4 regions of the Cohnella cellulosilytica genome follow, and region 3 is predicted to be linked to each of the others. Evidence: riboswitches for the same ligand, from Rfam matches in the RefSeq annotation. Region 3 holds a riboswitch; each other region holds the start of a gene.
The links. Region 3 has a riboswitch for cyclic di-AMP ahead of ACFFT4_RS23275 (TrkH family potassium uptake protein). Riboswitches for the same ligand answer to the same signal wherever they lie in the genome.

Region 1 (3,940 bases), on a different contig from region 3:
GATGATCGTAATCGGATGAACGTGCATCGACTTGCCCATAATTTGCGGCGAAATGAATTTGCCTTCGACCAATTGAACGATCGTCCAGATGACGATCATCTTGAGCAGCATGATCGGGGAGGTCATCATGGCGACGATCAGCGCGGGGGTGATGGCGATCGCCGGCCCAAGATACGGCACGATGCTCGTACAGGCGGCGATGACCGCGAGCACGAGAGAGTAGTCCAGTCCGATGATCAGGTAGCCGATATAGAGAAGCACACCGATGCAGGCGCTCACGATAATTTGCCCGCGAATGTACGAGCTGACCTGGTGGTTCATCTCGAGCATGACTCCGAAGGAACGGTTTCTCAGCCGCGATGGCACGAAGCCGAGCACGAACGGGGCCAGCTTTTTCCGGTCCTTGAGCAGATAGAACAGAATGAACGGCACCGTAATGATCGCGAGCACCGTCTCCGTTATTTTGCCGACCAGGCTGCCGATTCCCGACCAGGCGTTGCTCAGAATCGCCGAAGCCCGCTCCGAGAAGTCGTCGACGACCTTCGCCGTGTCGATGCCAAGCATGTTCTGCAATTGGTTGAAATATTCGTTGCCGATCAGCTCTTCGAATTTCAGCTGCGCGTCCTGACTGTAGGTCGGGAATTGCACGATCAGGCTGGAGATTTGCTGGCTGAGCAGCGGCACGACTTTCATAACGATCAGCGTAAGCACCGTGAGAATGACCAGATAGAGGCCGACGATGGAGTAGACGCGCTTGATCTTGAGCCGCTCCAAGTAATCGACGATCGGGTTAAGCAGATAATAGACGACTCCGGTCAGCATGAACGGGAGAAAGACGGTTTCGAGGACGACGATAAACGGATGGAAGACGTACGAGATTTTGTCCAATACGAGAATGTTGAGCCCGATCAGCAAAATGACGACCAGGAACAGGACGAATTTGCGGTCGATCAGCCCTTTGAGACCGTCCGATAGTTTGCGAGCGCTCTGCATGAGTGTTCCCCCTTCTTTCTTCCATTGTAACCGACGCGAATCCCGTCGGACAAATCGGTCCGAACCGGGCTTTTCCGACGGTTGACAGGGCGGGAGGAATTCATTTATAGTTAGATTATGCTTAGTTTCCGGAAACTTCCGGAAAGCGGGGGAACCATTCAATTGGGGCGAATCGTTCATGCGAACGTAGGGAACCATCTATCCCGAGCCCGTCAGCTAACCTCGTTTGCACTGGATGGGTCGGATTGTCTATGCGCAGATAAACTGCTCATTCTTTTGACCCGTTGAGGGTCTTTTTGCGTCTTTATGGACCCTAGTTCGCCGGCAGGGATGGTCTGCCGCGCGCGGGGTCTATTTTTTATCTATGGAAGGAAGGGGGCCGGCGGGGGGCTTGGAACGGATTCGTTCTCGAATTCGACTGAATATACGCGGAGGAGGAAGGCCGAATGGCGCAACCAAAGTATATCACCGATATCGGAAAAATCTCTCACATCCCCGAGGAACAACGTGAGAAGCTGAAGCGGATTACCGATAAGTTCGTGTTTCGGGTAAATGAGTATTATTTGAATCTGATCGATTGGAACGATCCGCACGATCCGATCCGCAAGCTGGTCATTCCCAACGAAGGAGAGCTGGCGGAATACGGGCGCTGGGACGCCTCCGACGAGGATACGAACTACGTCGTCAAAGGCTGCCAGCACAAATATTCGTCGACCGCGCTGCTGATCGTCTCGGAGGTGTGCGGGGCCTACTGCCGCTACTGCTTCCGCAAACGGCTGTTCCGCAACGACGTCAAGGAAGCGACCTCGGACATCGAGCCGGGCCTGCAGTACATCGCCAATCATCCGGAGATCAGCAACGTGCTGCTGACCGGCGGCGACAGCCTTATTTTGGCGACCCCTAAACTGCGCGCGATTTTGCATAGATTGCGCGAGATCGACCATGTGAAGATTATTCGGCTCGGCTCGAAGATCCCCGTCTTTAATCCGATGCGGATTTACGAGGACGAAGAGCTGCTGGAGACGATCCGCGAATTTTCCGACGCCAACAAGCGAATCTACGTAATGGCGCATATCAACCATCCGCGCGAAATTACGCCGGAAGCGGTGCGGGGATTCCAGGCGCTGCACGACGCCGGGGCGATCGTCGTCAACCAGACGCCGGTGCTGCGGGGCATCAACGACGATCCGGAGGTGCTTGGCGAGCTGCTCGACCGTCTGAGCTGGGCGGGCGTAACGCCCTACTATTTCTTCGTGAATCGCCCGGTTGCAGGCAACGGCGACTTCGTGCTGCCGCTGGCCAGAGTGTACGAGATCGTCGAGCAGGCGAAAGCGCGCACGTCCGGGCTCGGCAAGCGCGTCCGCCTGTCGATGAGCCATACGTCCGGCAAAATCGAAATCCTGGCAATCGAGGATGGCAAAGCCTATCTCAAGTACCATCAATCCCGCGACGGAAATTACGGCAAGTTCATGACGCTGGACTGTCCCGACGACGCGGCCTGGTTCGACGATCTTCCGGGAAGCGAGCGCTACTGGAAGAAGCCGGCGAAGCGGACGAAGGACGTCGTGTCCGTGAACGAGCTGCCGGACGTTCCGCGCAAGCGGGAGAGAAGGGCGGAAGTGCCGAGCTGACGTTCCCGAGCGGCCGGCAAAGCCGAAGCCGAAGCGTCTATTTTGCGGCGGACGCCCCGGCCGAAAAAATCGCGTATTCCCAGCCCCGACCCCTTGAAGGACCGACCCGCGCCCGCCGGAGATTAACCTCTCCGGAAGCGCCGGAGTCGGTCCTTTCGCGTATTCCGCTCGGTTGCAACCGAATGCGACAAAGGTCCCGCGGTTTCCCGACGAGCGTTTGACAAGCTTTTCGTCCGCGTGCGGGTACAATCTATTCATTCCAACGGATGGGGGAATGAATAGGGATGGCATGGGGGAGAAAAACGGTCGTATTCCTGCTGGCGATCGGGCTTGCGGCGCAGAGCAGCGCGGAGGCGGGCGCCCTTCGCTCCGGGCAATGGAGCGGCAAGCCGGCGGGCTCTCAAGCTTTTCCCGAAGCGTATACAGAGATCGCGGGCGTGCTGGGCTTTCGCGGCGGGGGGGAGCGAAGCGCCCCGTCTTACGGCACCGCGGAGCTGCGGACGTATCGCCCGAAGATCGTCTGGGAGAAAAAGACGAAGAGCAGCTCATGGGGAGGAGGCGCCGGGTGGACGGGACAGCCGGCCATCGTCAGATGGTCGCCGGAGGTGCTGCGCGCGATGAACGTCAAGGAGAAGTTTCGCGCCAAGCCGGATTTTACGGAAGTGATCTACGCCTCGCTGGACGGCTGCGTCTATTTCCTGGAGCTGGAGACGGGGGAAGAGACGAGAAGCCCGATCAAGGTCGGCAATCCGATTAAAGGCAGCGTGTCCGTCGACGCGCGGGGATATCCGCTGCTCTACGTCGGCGAGGGCATTCCCGAGAACGGAACGATCGGCTTTAATTTGTACAGCCTGATCGATCAGAAGAGACTGCTGCGCGTGAACGGCATCGACTCGTTCGCCTATCGCGGGTGGGGAGCGTTCGACGGTTCCGCGCTGTTCAACCGGCTCGACGATACGCTTACCGTGGGCGGGGAGAACGGATTGTTCTACCGCGTGAAGCTGAACACTACATTCGATCCGCAGCGCAAGACGCTCTCGATCAAGCCGGTCGTCGGCAAATACCGCTACAAAATTTCCGGCAACGGTTATCAGGGCATCGAAAACTCCGTCGCCGCGTTCGGAGACCTGGCTTATTTCGCCGATAACGGAGGCAGCCTGCTGGCCATGAACGTGCGGACGAACGAGCCGGCGTGGGCGCTTCCGCCGCTGGACGATACCGACGCGACGATTGTCGTCGAGGCGGAGAACGGAGTTCCCTATTTGTACACGGGCACGGAGGTCGATAAGCAGGGGAAAAAAGGCTACGCTTACCTG
Region 2 (3,940 bases), on a different contig from region 3:
TAACGGCGAGGCAGACGGTTGGCGGTCCGGAAACGCAGGGGCAGAGGAATAACGGTGCGCAGGTCTCCTATTGATGCTTCCCATCAGAACGTACGTTTGGTATAATGAGTCAAAATGAATAAAACGGCGAGTGAAGCACACTCCGGTAAGCGCCTGTGAAGGCGCTCGGAGTGTGCTTTTTTGCGTTTGCGAAGGTCGCCGAAGGGAGGATGTGGTGTATAATGAAGGTATCGGATCGGCGGAAGAAGGAAAAGCTGAAGCTCGATCAAATGATGCGCGTGCTGTTCCGGTTATCGAAGCGGCTGATGGTGCAACTGATCAACGGTTTGTTCGAAGAGCAGTTTGCGACGGAGGACGTAAAATCGATCCATTACGGCAATGCCGAGTTTATCATGGACTCGTACGAACGGATCGTCGGCGATCTGTTCCTGACGCTGGATACGCGCCGCGGCCTGTTTCATTATCATGTCGAGTTTCAGACGCTTAACGATCAGTCAATGGTGATACGCATGTTTCGCTACGGCTTCGAGAAGGCGCTGGAGCTGGCCGCGGGGAGCGAAGACAACGGCCTGCCGCTGCTCGCCTTTCCCAGGCAAATCGTCATTTTCCTGGAGGAAAACGAAGCGATCGGCGAAGAGCTCGCCTTCCGAATGCGGCTGCCGGATGGAACGGAGACGGTCTACACGGTACCGGTGCTGCGTTACTGGACGCTGTCGCCCCGGGACCTGCAGGAGCGGCGTCTGTTCGCTCTGCTGCCGCTGCAGGTGTTCGGCTCGCGCAAGAACATGCGGCTCATTGCCGCCAGCACGCGTCCGGACGACGAGAAGCGTCGGTTATTCGCGCGGGAGTTCGCGCGCTTGAAGACGAAGATTGAGGAGACTCTGGCCGTCATCCGGGACCTGCACCGGCAGCGATTGCTGCCGACCGGAGACATGGATCGGATCTTGCAGGTGCTGGGCAGCATTCTAAACTACCTATACCGACATTACGGCGAATATAAGCAAACGGAAGAGGAGGTAAGCCGCATGATCAAAACGTTTATCCCTGAAGCGCTGAAAAAAGGCAGGGAGGAAGGCAAGAAGGAAGGGGTAAAGGAGGGCGTAAAAAAAGGTCAGCTCAAGGTCGCACGCAATTTGCTGAAGCTGGGCGTCGACATGGACACGATCGTTGAAGCGACGGAGCTGACTCCCGAGGAAGTGACGAGTCTGGAAGCGAAAAAATGAAGTTTCGCGATCGTATAGCGATGGAAGGGCAAATTCATCATTTTTATACGAATGTACATCAAGGCGTTTAGGAACATTAATACAAATAGAACGAAGACCCGCTATAGGCGGGCCTTCGTTCTATTTGTTCCTGGGTGGATACAAGACTATTTCTTAGCGGCTTCCTCTTACTCGATGTCCGTTGCGATCTTCTCGTAGGTCTCGTCGCTGAGGAAACGGCGGGCTCCAAGATAGCGCTTGGCATAGTAGCTTTCGTCGAGCGAGGTGATCGTCACGCCCTTGGAAGCGGCGTGGGCGAACTTGTTCTTGCCGATGTAGATTCCGACATGAGAAACGCCGCTGCCGCTCGTATTGAAGAATACGAGATCTCCCGCGCGCAGCTCGTCGTCGGAAATCTTCTTGCTCTTCTCCCAGCCGTACAGATCGCGCGAAGTGCGGGGCAGGTCGATGCCGAGCTGATCGAATACGTACCCGGTAAAGCCGGAGCAGTCGAATCCTTTCGGTGTCGTTCCTCCGTACTTGTAATCCGTTCCGATCAGCGGCTCGATCGTCTTGTCGAGCTTGGAATCCGCGAACACGCTGCCGACCTGGAAAGCCAAGAGCAAAGCAAGGCCAAACAAGAAGACTGAAACTTTACGCAAAACCGGCGACTCCTTCCAATGCCTACGAGGTTAGCTTAAGGGTTCGGTAGAAGGTTCCCCTATGGCTCCTGTGAAGCAAGCCAACTCACCCGAAAAGATGGTTCCCCCGTTCCCCGTTTCCCGGGAACTCGGCATTTTATGATTTCTTTAGGTTTAAATATTCGGAGATTATGACGAATTTCCTGCATCTTCTATATTAGAATTCCTTAATCTAGGGACGCCCATTTGGTGCGAAAACTCCTCCTTTCGTCCCGGATTTATCCCGCCGATAATAACGCCAAACCCCGGTTGCGGCCTTTTAAAAGGCGCAACCGGGGAATGTCCCGGGAAGAATATTGTCGATTTGTCGGGACGGATAAGCCTACAATTTCGCGTCGCTCCATACTTGATGCTGGGATGCGGACGTCCACAGCTTCAGCAGGGAGCGCACGAAGTGAAAAGCTTGATGCAGCGCCACGGCAAGAAAACCCGACCAGAGCAAGGAGACTGCCCAGGCTGCGGCGGACACCGCCAGACCGATGCCGAGCAAGACGATCGTGATGCCGAGCAGGGGGAGCGCTTGGCGGAACGCCGCTCCCAGACTTTTGACGATGCCTTCCCGCGCGGCCGCTCCGAACTGCATGAACAGGCAGGCCAGATGAACGGCGAATCCGTACAGCAGCCATGAGCCTGCATAAGGAAGCAGGTCCAGCAGCCAATTCGCCAAGGAGGGCTCCGAGTAGAAGCGATCCGCGGCCAGCGGCAGCAGCCATACGGCGGGAAGCAGGATAAGCGCGTTCTCCATCCAATAGAGCAGGGCGACCGGTTTCCATGCCCGCCTCACCCCGGATAATACCCGCGTTCCTTCCTCCTCGGCGGAATGGCGGAAGGAGTAGAACAGGCCGGCGTGAATGAGGGGGGTCAGCACCATCCGCAGAAGGAGCAGCCCGCCGAGAAGCCAGAGCACATCGTCGATGAGGTCGGTCTTCATCAGGCGAAACTGGGCCTCGATCAGGAACAGGCGGGGGGCGTCGGAATTCGGATGTTCGTCCGGATAACGCGCGAGCACGGGCGTAACGACCGAATCGACGAACCGGTACAGGAAAAATCCCCACAGCAATCGGTACAGGAACAGGAGAACCAATACATATTTATGCCTCACGGTCATGTCCCATCCCATTTTTAATCGTTCGCGCATGTTCTTGCCTCCCTTACCAGGCCAAAGATCCGATCAATTCCTCGAGGAATCGCGCAATGCCGGTCGCATACCGGGTGCGCTGCTCGGGCGGGACCTCCGCTTTCAGATAATTGTTGTATCGGCGATTGTCGAGCACGATGCGGTTGCCGGGATCGATCGCCGCGTACAGCAGCGGGGAGTCCGATTCCAGCTTGAGCTGGACGCGGGGCTGGGCGCCGTCCCACTGTTTGCGCAGCGATTGGCCGTCCCGGAATTGCAGCCAGACCGATACGGGCTCGGGGCTGCCGCCGTTGCGTCCGAGCAGGACGACGGTTTCGTAGCCGCTATCCGTCTTCCGCGATTGAATCGACTCCACGGAGAAGTCCGCCATTTCGCCGCCCTGCACGTAGGCCCGGAAGAAGTCGGACCATTTTTCCTTGGTCACCGTCTCCACGACTTTCTGGAAGTCCGAGAAGGAAGGGTGCTTAAACTTATGCTTCTGAAAATAAGTCCGCATGATTTTGCTCATCGTTTTGTCCCCGACCTGCTGCTCGAGCGCGGAGAGCACAAGCTTGCCCCGCATATAGACGTTCTCGGCGTAACCGTCCGAGGAGCTGAATTTCCAGGAAGAGAGATTCAGCGGCTCGGGATGGGTCATGTAGCTCGCTTCGATCGGAAGATTGGGCAGAACTCCGTAGATGCTGGACATGAGCTTGTCTTCGGTATAGGACGTAAAGCCTTCGTCCAGCCAGGCCTCTTCGAATTCGTTGGAGGCGACGAGCCCGTACCAATACTGATGCGCGATCTCGTGCACGAGCGTCCGTTCCAGCTCGTAGCCGGGATTCTCGTCATGGGCGGCCGCCGCGGTGACGAGCGTCGGATATTCCATGCCGCCGGCGCCGTTGCCGCTTGCCGGGGGG
Region 3 (3,940 bases):
CCGCCCTTCAGCTTGCGGGCGAGGCCGACGAACCATTTGCGGAACACGCCGATGCCGAACAGCCGGCTTTGCAGCTCCTCCGATATGCCGGCGCACCAGGCCAGCAGCGGCAGCAGCAGCGGGATGCTCATGTTGTACATCGATTGCGTCGCGTCGCTCGAGGCGAACGCGCCCAGGCTTTTCTCCAGCAGAAGCAGGATGACGGATTGCGCGCCCAGCAAAATAAAGGCCAGGAAGTAGCCCTCCTTCATGCTCTTGAGCACCGCTTCCCCGTAGCCCGATTCCCGCCATCTCGGCCACAGCGAACGACCCATCGACTTCCACAGGCCGTCGCCGCCGACCGCCGAGAAATAAGTGAGCAGCGCCATGGCCGCGTATGTCACGAGGCTGACCGCAAGATTAAGATTGTCTCCCGGGCTGATGCCCGATTCCCACGTTCCCGCCCGCAAGCCCGGAATCATATTAAACGTCAGGCCCGCGTACAGCGCGAAAAAGACGAGCGCCAGAAAGATGCCCCTGCGATACGAAGTATGTCCGCCATGCGTTCCCGTATAAATGATAGCCAGGATGAATAGCAGCACTTGGGGCAAAATGAAGCCGAAAACCGACAATTCCGTCGCCCACCGCTCCTGCCGCTCCATGTACGCGAGGAACGGCGCGGGCAAGTCGACGCGATAGGAGACCGCTCCGCCCTGCCAGCTCGGGTAAGCGGAATCCGTCAGCCGGAAATCCGCCGGGGCTGCGACTTCCAGCACAAGCTTGGCTTCTCCGATCGCCGGCTGCCGGGAGGCGTACGCGAAGCCGCCGCCGGCGGACGTCCCGCCGGTCCATTCCCAATCGTCCGGACGGATCCCGAATGCCGACGCGTACTGCAGCGCGTTGGCCGCCTGCTCCGCCGTCGGCTGTTCCGCCGCTTCGCCGGCCGAAGCGCCGGCTGCCGCGCCAAGATGACGCCAGGCGACGAGCTCGCCCGACTCCATATGGAGCGAGACGGCCAGCGCCCCGGGCACTCCGTTTACGTACAGCTCGACGACGTAGACGTCCGTCGGAGTCGCCGCCGCCCATTGCTTGTCGTAAGCGTCCGCCAGCGCGTGTTTCGAGAAATAGCCGTTCGTTTTGCCGTCGGTCATGTGCGTGACCGTCGTCTTGCTTACGTCGGAGGCCGCGACGTTGAATTTATCCGCCGCCCATTCGATCGCCCGCTGCTCCGCTTCGCCCCTCGTGAGCACGGGAGCGGAGTTCATGGAAAACAATTGCCCGGTAACGGGAAACACTTGAATCAATAAAAACAAGACCAGTCCGACGGAGGACGCCCACACCCAGCGTCTGTCCAGCGGCAGCGGTCGATTGTCGATCATTCGGCTTCTCTCCTCGCATGCAAATCAATACAAGATAACGGATACAACGGCTTTGTTCGCGGCGTTGCCGGGATTTTCATTAAGTATCTCGCATTTTCAACGAAAATGAAAGCAAATGGAACGATAAAGACTGTCCGAGGCCGTTCCGTGCGGATAACCGCTGCTTAAATCGCTCAAACGAGCCGGATTGCCCCCATTCTGGTGTTGTTCCTCCTATTCGTTCGGACTATAATTCGGATGGTACGTCAATTCCATTCATTTCATCGAACGAAACGGCCGAATTTCCGCATCCGGAAAACGGGGGAACCAAAGGATTGCGTGTACAAGACCTATTGTATTCGAAGATCCAGGGGTGAATTCCATTCCGCGCAAGTCGCGAAGGATAGGGCAGCCTGTTCGAGCCCGAACCCGACAGCTAACCTCGTAGGCTTTATACGAACAGGAATCGCGTGCGTCGAAAGCGCTGGGTTCCAGTGCTTTTTTATTTTGCCTGAAAAGAGTAAGCCAACTGCAGAGGTGGATATTTTGTTTAAAAAAGCGGTGCGCTGGTTGTATGCTTCCCCGCCAAGAATGCTGTTATTGGGGTTTTCGATCATCATATTGGCGGGGGCGTTCCTGCTCAAGCTGCCGGTTGCTTCCGCAAGCCGGGAACCGATCTCGTTCGTCGACGCCTTGTTCACCGCGACCTCCGCGGCTTGCGTCACCGGCCTGGTCGTGTTCGACACGGGCTCTCATTTCTCCACGTTCGGCCATTGGGTCATTCTGATGCTCGTGCAGATCGGCGGGATCGGCTTCATGACGATGGCGACGCTGTTCGCGTTGATTTTGCGCAGAAGGATTTCGCTCAGGGAAAGGCTGATTTTGCAGGAGTCGTTAAATCAGGGCAGCATCGAAGGGCTTGTCCGGCTCGTGCGCAAAGTGATTTTTTACGCGCTGATGATCGAGCTGGTCGGGACCGTCCTCTATACCGTGCGCTTCGCCTTCGATATGCCGTTCGGACAGGCCGTTTACCACGGCGTCTTTCATGCGATTTCCGTGTTTAACAACGCGGGCTTCGACTTGTCCGGCAATTCCGGCAGCTTTTCCCAATACGCTTCCGACCTGTACATCAACGCCGTCTCGATGGGGCTTATCGTACTCGGAGGTTTCGGGTTTATCGTACTGGCCGACCTGTTCGAAATTCGCAGGAAGAAGAAGTTCTCCCTGCACACGAAAGTCGTTCTGAGCGTGTCCGCCGTTCTGATTGCGGTCGGAGCCGTTATCATTCTCATCTTCGAATTTACGAATACCCGCTCGATCGGGGACGAAAGCTTCGGTCACAAAGCTTTGAGCGCGCTGTTCCATTCGGTGACGACCCGCTCCGCGGGGGTGACGACCGGCGATATCGCGGATTATCGCCAGGCGACCCAGTTTTTCATGATTATTCTGATGTTTATCGGCGCTTCGCCGGGCTCCACCGGGGGCGGCATCAAGACGACGACGTTTGCCGTGCTCGTCGGGGCCGTGCTCGCGATGATCCGCGGCAAGGAGGACGTCGTGCTGTTCCGCTTCCGTCTCGCCCAGGAGCGCGTTTATAAAGCCGTAACCGTCACGCTGTTCTGTATCGGCATCGTGTTGCTGGGAACGATGATTCTGGCGACGACCGAGGACGCGAGCTTCCTGAAAATTTTGTTCGAGGCCACTTCGGCCTTCGGCACCGTCGGATTGTCGATGGGGCTTACGGGGAGTTTAACGGTAGCCGGGAAGCTGACGATCATTTTCTTGATGTTCATGGGCCGGCTGGGTCCGCTTACGCTGACGTACGCTTTGGGACCCAAACCGGGCCGGGTGCTTTATCGGCATGCCGAAGGCAAAATTATTATCGGATAAGGGCGGAGAACCATGAAATTAAATCAATTCGTCATTATCGGCCTTGGCAGATTCGGCTCCAACCTGGGCCGGGAATTGATCAGACTGGGCTATGAAGTGCTCGGCGTGGATCGGGACGAGGAGAAGGTGCAGGAGCTTTCCGGCGTGCTGACGCATACGATCGTGGCGGACGCGACGGAGGAAGAGGTTTTGCGCTCCGTGGGAGCGCGGAATTTCGACTGCGGCGTCGTGGCGATCGGCGACGATATCCAGGCCAGCATTCTGGCCACGATTCTGCTTAAGGAGCTCGGCGTCAAGAAGGTCGTGGCGAAGGCGGTGTCCGACCTGCACGGACGAGTGCTGGAGAGGATGGGCGTCGACCGGATCATCTATCCCGAGCGGGATATGGGCATACGGGTCGCGCATCAGCTCGTCTCGCCCAACCTGCTCGATTACATCGAGCTGTCCCGGAAGTATACGATCGCGGAGCTTGCGGTTCCGCGGTGCTGGTCGGGCAAATCTCTTGGAGACGTCGATTTGCGCGGCAAATTCGGCTGCAGCATCGTGGCGATCAACAAGCCGCAAGGGATGATCATCGCTCCGGCGGCCCAAGACGTTTTGGCGCAGGAGGACGTGATGGTGCTGATCGGCACGAACGATCAAATCGAGCAGTGTCAGGAATCGTTTCAGTCCGGTGAATGAAATCCATCCGGTTCGTTCAGGCTAACGTTAGA
Region 4 (3,940 bases), on a different contig from region 3:
CCAAAGGAGTTCTCAGCTCATGGGACACGGAATCCAGCACGGCGGCGCGGAGCCGCTCCGATTCCGCGGTCAGATGGGCGATTTTCGCTTCTTCGGCCAGCTTTATACGGGCGACGGCGCCGGCGGCAAGCCCGCCTACGGCGTCCATCAATCGGCGCCGCTCTATCGTAAATTCCCCATCCTCGTCGCTGCGCCGTCTAAATTGGATGAGCCCGTAGCCGCGGTCTTCGCTCCGCAGGAGAACGTCATAACTCAGGGGACCGTCCGAGGCCGCCGCCTCGTCGTCCAGGCGAATCGAAGCTTCGATGCCCATGCTTGCGGAAATCTGTCTGGCAATCGTGGCGGACAAGTCGTCGATCGTCGACACGGCGCCCAATTGCTTGCTGAGCGCATAGAGTATCGCGGTGTGAGCCTCCCGCTGCTCGGCAAGATGGACCTGCTGCTTCAGCTTGACGGCCAGACCGGCCGTCAATCCGGCCACGAGCAGGAAGACGCCGAAAGAGATCAAGTATCGCAAGTCGGCCACGGAGAAGCTGAGGACGGGCGGGATAAAAAAAAGATCGAACGACAATACGCCCAACACCGCCGCATAATAAGCGGGCCTCAGTCCCCAGCGCACCGAACTGAGCAGCACCGGCAGCAAATACAGCAGCACGATATTGTCCAGATCGAAGACGAGCCCGAACCGATGCAGGAAATAAGTCATCGCCGCAATCAACGCGGCGATGAAGACATAGATCCGGACGGACGTCCATAACGATTGCGGACCGCACATTTTCTCCCCCTCCGTTCTCCTCTAGGTTACTGTAAAAAAGAGATCAAATAAACCGTTTGCAGGTGTAAAAATCGCATAAAAACGATTTACAGCGCATCGCGGCGAGAGTATGATTCAGAGCGAACGGAGGAACGGACGGCGTGACGACCGCTTGTGTGAGAGCAGGCGGGCGTCACGATCGGCCCCCTGCCGTCGATGAGCAGCAGGAGGAGGCGGGACGACTCTCACCGTCCGAAATCCGCAGCTGCAAGCCAAGTTTCATTTTTAGTACGTTCGCTGAATCCTATGCAGTTTTGGGAGCGGGGGAACCAACGGAGGCCGGAACGCAGGCCTCATGGGGTGAATCGCCGGATGTTCCGGCGTAGGGCGACTCTTACGCCCGAATCCGTCAGCTAACCTCGTAAGCGTCTGAAGAGAGGCAACGATTGTCACGGCCGGACACGGTTTGTTTTTCCGTGCTGAGGAGCTGACGAAAGGGACCTCTTTTTCGCAGCTCTTTTTTTGTTGCCCGCGAACAAGGTGGAGGAGAGGGTATGACATCCCGCGAGGATTGGATTGTAGTATACCCGGGAAATGACGCCGGGGAACAATTTATCGAGTCGTTGATTCGGGAACGCTTGCCCTTTGCGGCCGCAGCCGTCAACGAAGGGCAGAGGGCGAGACTGGCGAGATCGGGAGTGCCTTGTTTGAGCGAGGCGGTCGACGCGGCGCTCCCGCGCTCGCGCATACCGGAGCTGCCGATCGGCAGGGTTTATTTGTTCGAGGACGGCCTTCCTGCATGCTGCCGGCTCATCCGGCTGTTCCGTTCATGGACGGGAAGACCGATTTACGTCATTACGCAGGGGAGCAACTTCCGAGCGATTTACAGGGAGATCGGCGCCGATTACGTGATTCATACGAACGGCAGCGACGTTTCTTTTTTGATCCCGCATGAAAACCATATCGGATAACGGGGGGAACGGTATAAATGGACATCGGAATGGCGGCGCTGACGGCGGCGTTAACGATAGCAATGCTTGGACTTCTCTCGTGGGCGGGGCGCGTCGTCGGGGAAGAAAGCGCGAAAAAATGACGGAGCTAATAAAAAGGAGCTATTTACGATGAGCGAATGGGTATCCATTGTCACGACGCTGCTGCTCGCGGGATTGCTGGCCCGCCCGGCCGGCCTGTATCTGGTCAAGGCGTTCGGCGCGGAGCCGACCGGGCTGGACAGATGGTTCGGTCCGGCGGAGAAGCTGCTTTACCGCGTCGGGGGCGTCAGGCAGGAGTCACAGACCTGGAAAAAATACGCCGCTTCCGCGCTAATCGTCAACGGTGCGATGATCTTGCTGGTTTACGTTGTTTTCCGCACGCAGAGCGGCTTGCCATTGAATCCGGGCGGCATCGGCAGCATGGAGCCGACGCTGGCCTTCCATACGGCGGTCAGCTTTATGACCAACACGAATCTGCAGCATTACGGCGGCGAGAGCGGTCTGTCGTATTTGTCGCAGATGATCGGAATCGTATTTATGATGTTTACCGCGTCGGGGACCGGACTTGCCGTCGTCATGGCTTTTATGCGGGCGTTGTCCGGCAGGCCGATCGGCAGCTTCCATGTCGACTTGATCCGTTCCGTTACGAGGGTTCTGCTCCCGATCTCTATCGCGGCGGCCGTGATCTTCGTCGCGTTGGGGGTGCCGCAGACGTTGGAGCCGGCCGCGGCCGCGCAGACGCTGCAGGGAGGAGAGCAGGCGATCGCCCGCGGTCCGATGGCCTCCTTCTTGTCGATCAAGGAGCTGGGCAATAACGGCGGAGGCTTCATGGGCGTCAATTCCGCGCATCCGTTCGAAAACCCGGGCGCGATCAGCAATCTGCTGCAGATCGTCCTGATGCTGCTGCTCCCCACGTCGCTGCCGTTCGCTTACGGCCGGATGGTCGGCAATGCTAAGCAGGGCCGCGTATTATTCGCCTCGATGGCGATACTGTTCATCGCGATGCTGGGCATCTCGCTCGCCGCCGAGCACGCGGGCAATCCGGCGCTGAACGCACTCGGTCTTCAGCAGGGGCAGGGCAGCATGGAGGGCAAGGAAACGCGCTTCGGCATCGCGCAGTCCGCGCTGTATTCCGTCGTCACGACCGCATCGGAGACGGGCGCCGTCAACGCGATGCACGATTCGCTGACGCCGATCGGCGGGCTGGCGACGATCGCCAATATGATGCTCAATACGGTATTCGGCGGTGTCGGAGCGGGCTTCATGAACGTGCTGATGTACGCGATGATCGGCGTTTTCCTGTCGGGATTGATGGTCGGGCGAACGCCCGAGTTTCTCGGCAAGAAGCTGGAGGGCAAGGAGATGAAGCTGATCGCGCTGACGCTGCTCGTTCCGCCGTTTCTTATACTGGTCCCGACGGCCGTCGCCCTAATCGCTTATCCCGGCACGCTGTCCAATCCGGGCTTTCACGGATTGACCCAGGCGCTGTACGAATATACGTCGTCCGCCAGCAACAACGGCTCGGGATTCGAAGGACTGGACGATAATACGCCGTTTTGGAACATTTCCACGGGACTTGTCATGTACGTCGGCCGTTATTTCCCGATCGTGACGCTGCTGGCGGTTGCCGGTTCGCTGGGGGCGAAGAAGCCGGTGCCGGAGACGAGCGGCACGTTCCGCACGGATACCGGACTGTTCGCGGCGGTATTGCTCGGCGCGGTGCTTATCGTCGGCGCGCTTACCTTCTTTCCGAGCCTTGTACTCGGACCGATCGCCGAACAATTGACGCTAAAGCCTTAGCTGCTTTCTGGAGAGGAGAGACCTGCAATGCATGGAACGAAAGCCTTACTGAACGGAGAGATCTTGCGGCAAGCGCTCAAGGAGTCCGTACTGAAGCTTGATCCGCGGGTCATGATCCGCAATCCGATCATGTTCGTGGTGGAAATCGGTTTTGTCGCGACGCTGCCGCTCGCATGGATGCCGGATGCCTTCGGCGGCGGATCGCCGGTCTGGTTCAATATCGCGGTGTCGATCGTTTTGCTGGTCACCGTGCTGTTCGCCAACTTTGCCGAGGCTTTGGCCGAAGGAAGAGGCAAGGCGCAGGCCGACTCGCTAAAGCGGTCGAAAAAGGAGACCACCGCGTATAAAGTAACGGGAGGCGCCGTCAAGCAGGTGCCGTCGACCGAGCTGCGCA

Region 1: another riboswitch for cyclic di-AMP. It lies ahead of ACFFT4_RS08465 (KamA family radical SAM protein); the one in region 3 lies ahead of ACFFT4_RS23275 (TrkH family potassium uptake protein).
Region 2: another riboswitch for cyclic di-AMP. It lies ahead of ACFFT4_RS32020 (C40 family peptidase); the one in region 3 lies ahead of ACFFT4_RS23275 (TrkH family potassium uptake protein).
Region 4: another riboswitch for cyclic di-AMP. It lies ahead of ACFFT4_RS18700 (hypothetical protein); the one in region 3 lies ahead of ACFFT4_RS23275 (TrkH family potassium uptake protein).

The regions. Positions count from the first base shown of each region.
Region 1 covers NZ_JBHMDN010000012.1:15,318-19,257, reverse strand. Annotated here, with positions in the region: gene ACFFT4_RS08470 (AI-2E family transporter) at 1-993, opposite strand, end outside; cyclic di-AMP (ydaO/yuaA leader) riboswitch at 1,102-1,240, shown strand; gene ACFFT4_RS08465 (KamA family radical SAM protein) at 1,440-2,624, shown strand; gene ACFFT4_RS08460 (outer membrane protein assembly factor BamB family protein) at 2,909-3,940, shown strand, end outside.
Region 2 covers NZ_JBHMDN010000073.1:162,114-166,053, forward strand. Annotated here, with positions in the region: gene ACFFT4_RS32015 (Rpn/YhgA-type helix-turn-helix domain-containing protein) at 222-1,223, shown strand; gene ACFFT4_RS32020 (C40 family peptidase) at 1,391-1,864, opposite strand; cyclic di-AMP (ydaO/yuaA leader) riboswitch at 1,869-2,008, opposite strand; gene ACFFT4_RS32025 (hypothetical protein) at 2,226-3,041, opposite strand; gene ACFFT4_RS32030 (M1 family metallopeptidase) at 3,055-3,940, opposite strand, start outside.
Region 3 covers NZ_JBHMDN010000034.1:5,158-9,097, forward strand. Annotated here, with positions in the region: gene ACFFT4_RS23270 (hypothetical protein) at 1-1,358, opposite strand, end outside; cyclic di-AMP (ydaO/yuaA leader) riboswitch at 1,623-1,803, shown strand; gene ACFFT4_RS23275 (TrkH family potassium uptake protein) at 1,929-3,227, shown strand; gene ACFFT4_RS23280 (potassium channel family protein) at 3,240-3,908, shown strand.
Region 4 covers NZ_JBHMDN010000025.1:15,506-19,445, forward strand. Annotated here, with positions in the region: gene ACFFT4_RS18695 (sensor histidine kinase) at 1-775, opposite strand, end outside; cyclic di-AMP (ydaO/yuaA leader) riboswitch at 1,040-1,198, shown strand; gene ACFFT4_RS18700 (hypothetical protein) at 1,309-1,725, shown strand; gene kdpA (potassium-transporting ATPase subunit KdpA) at 1,876-3,546, shown strand; gene kdpB (potassium-transporting ATPase subunit KdpB) at 3,574-3,940, shown strand, end outside.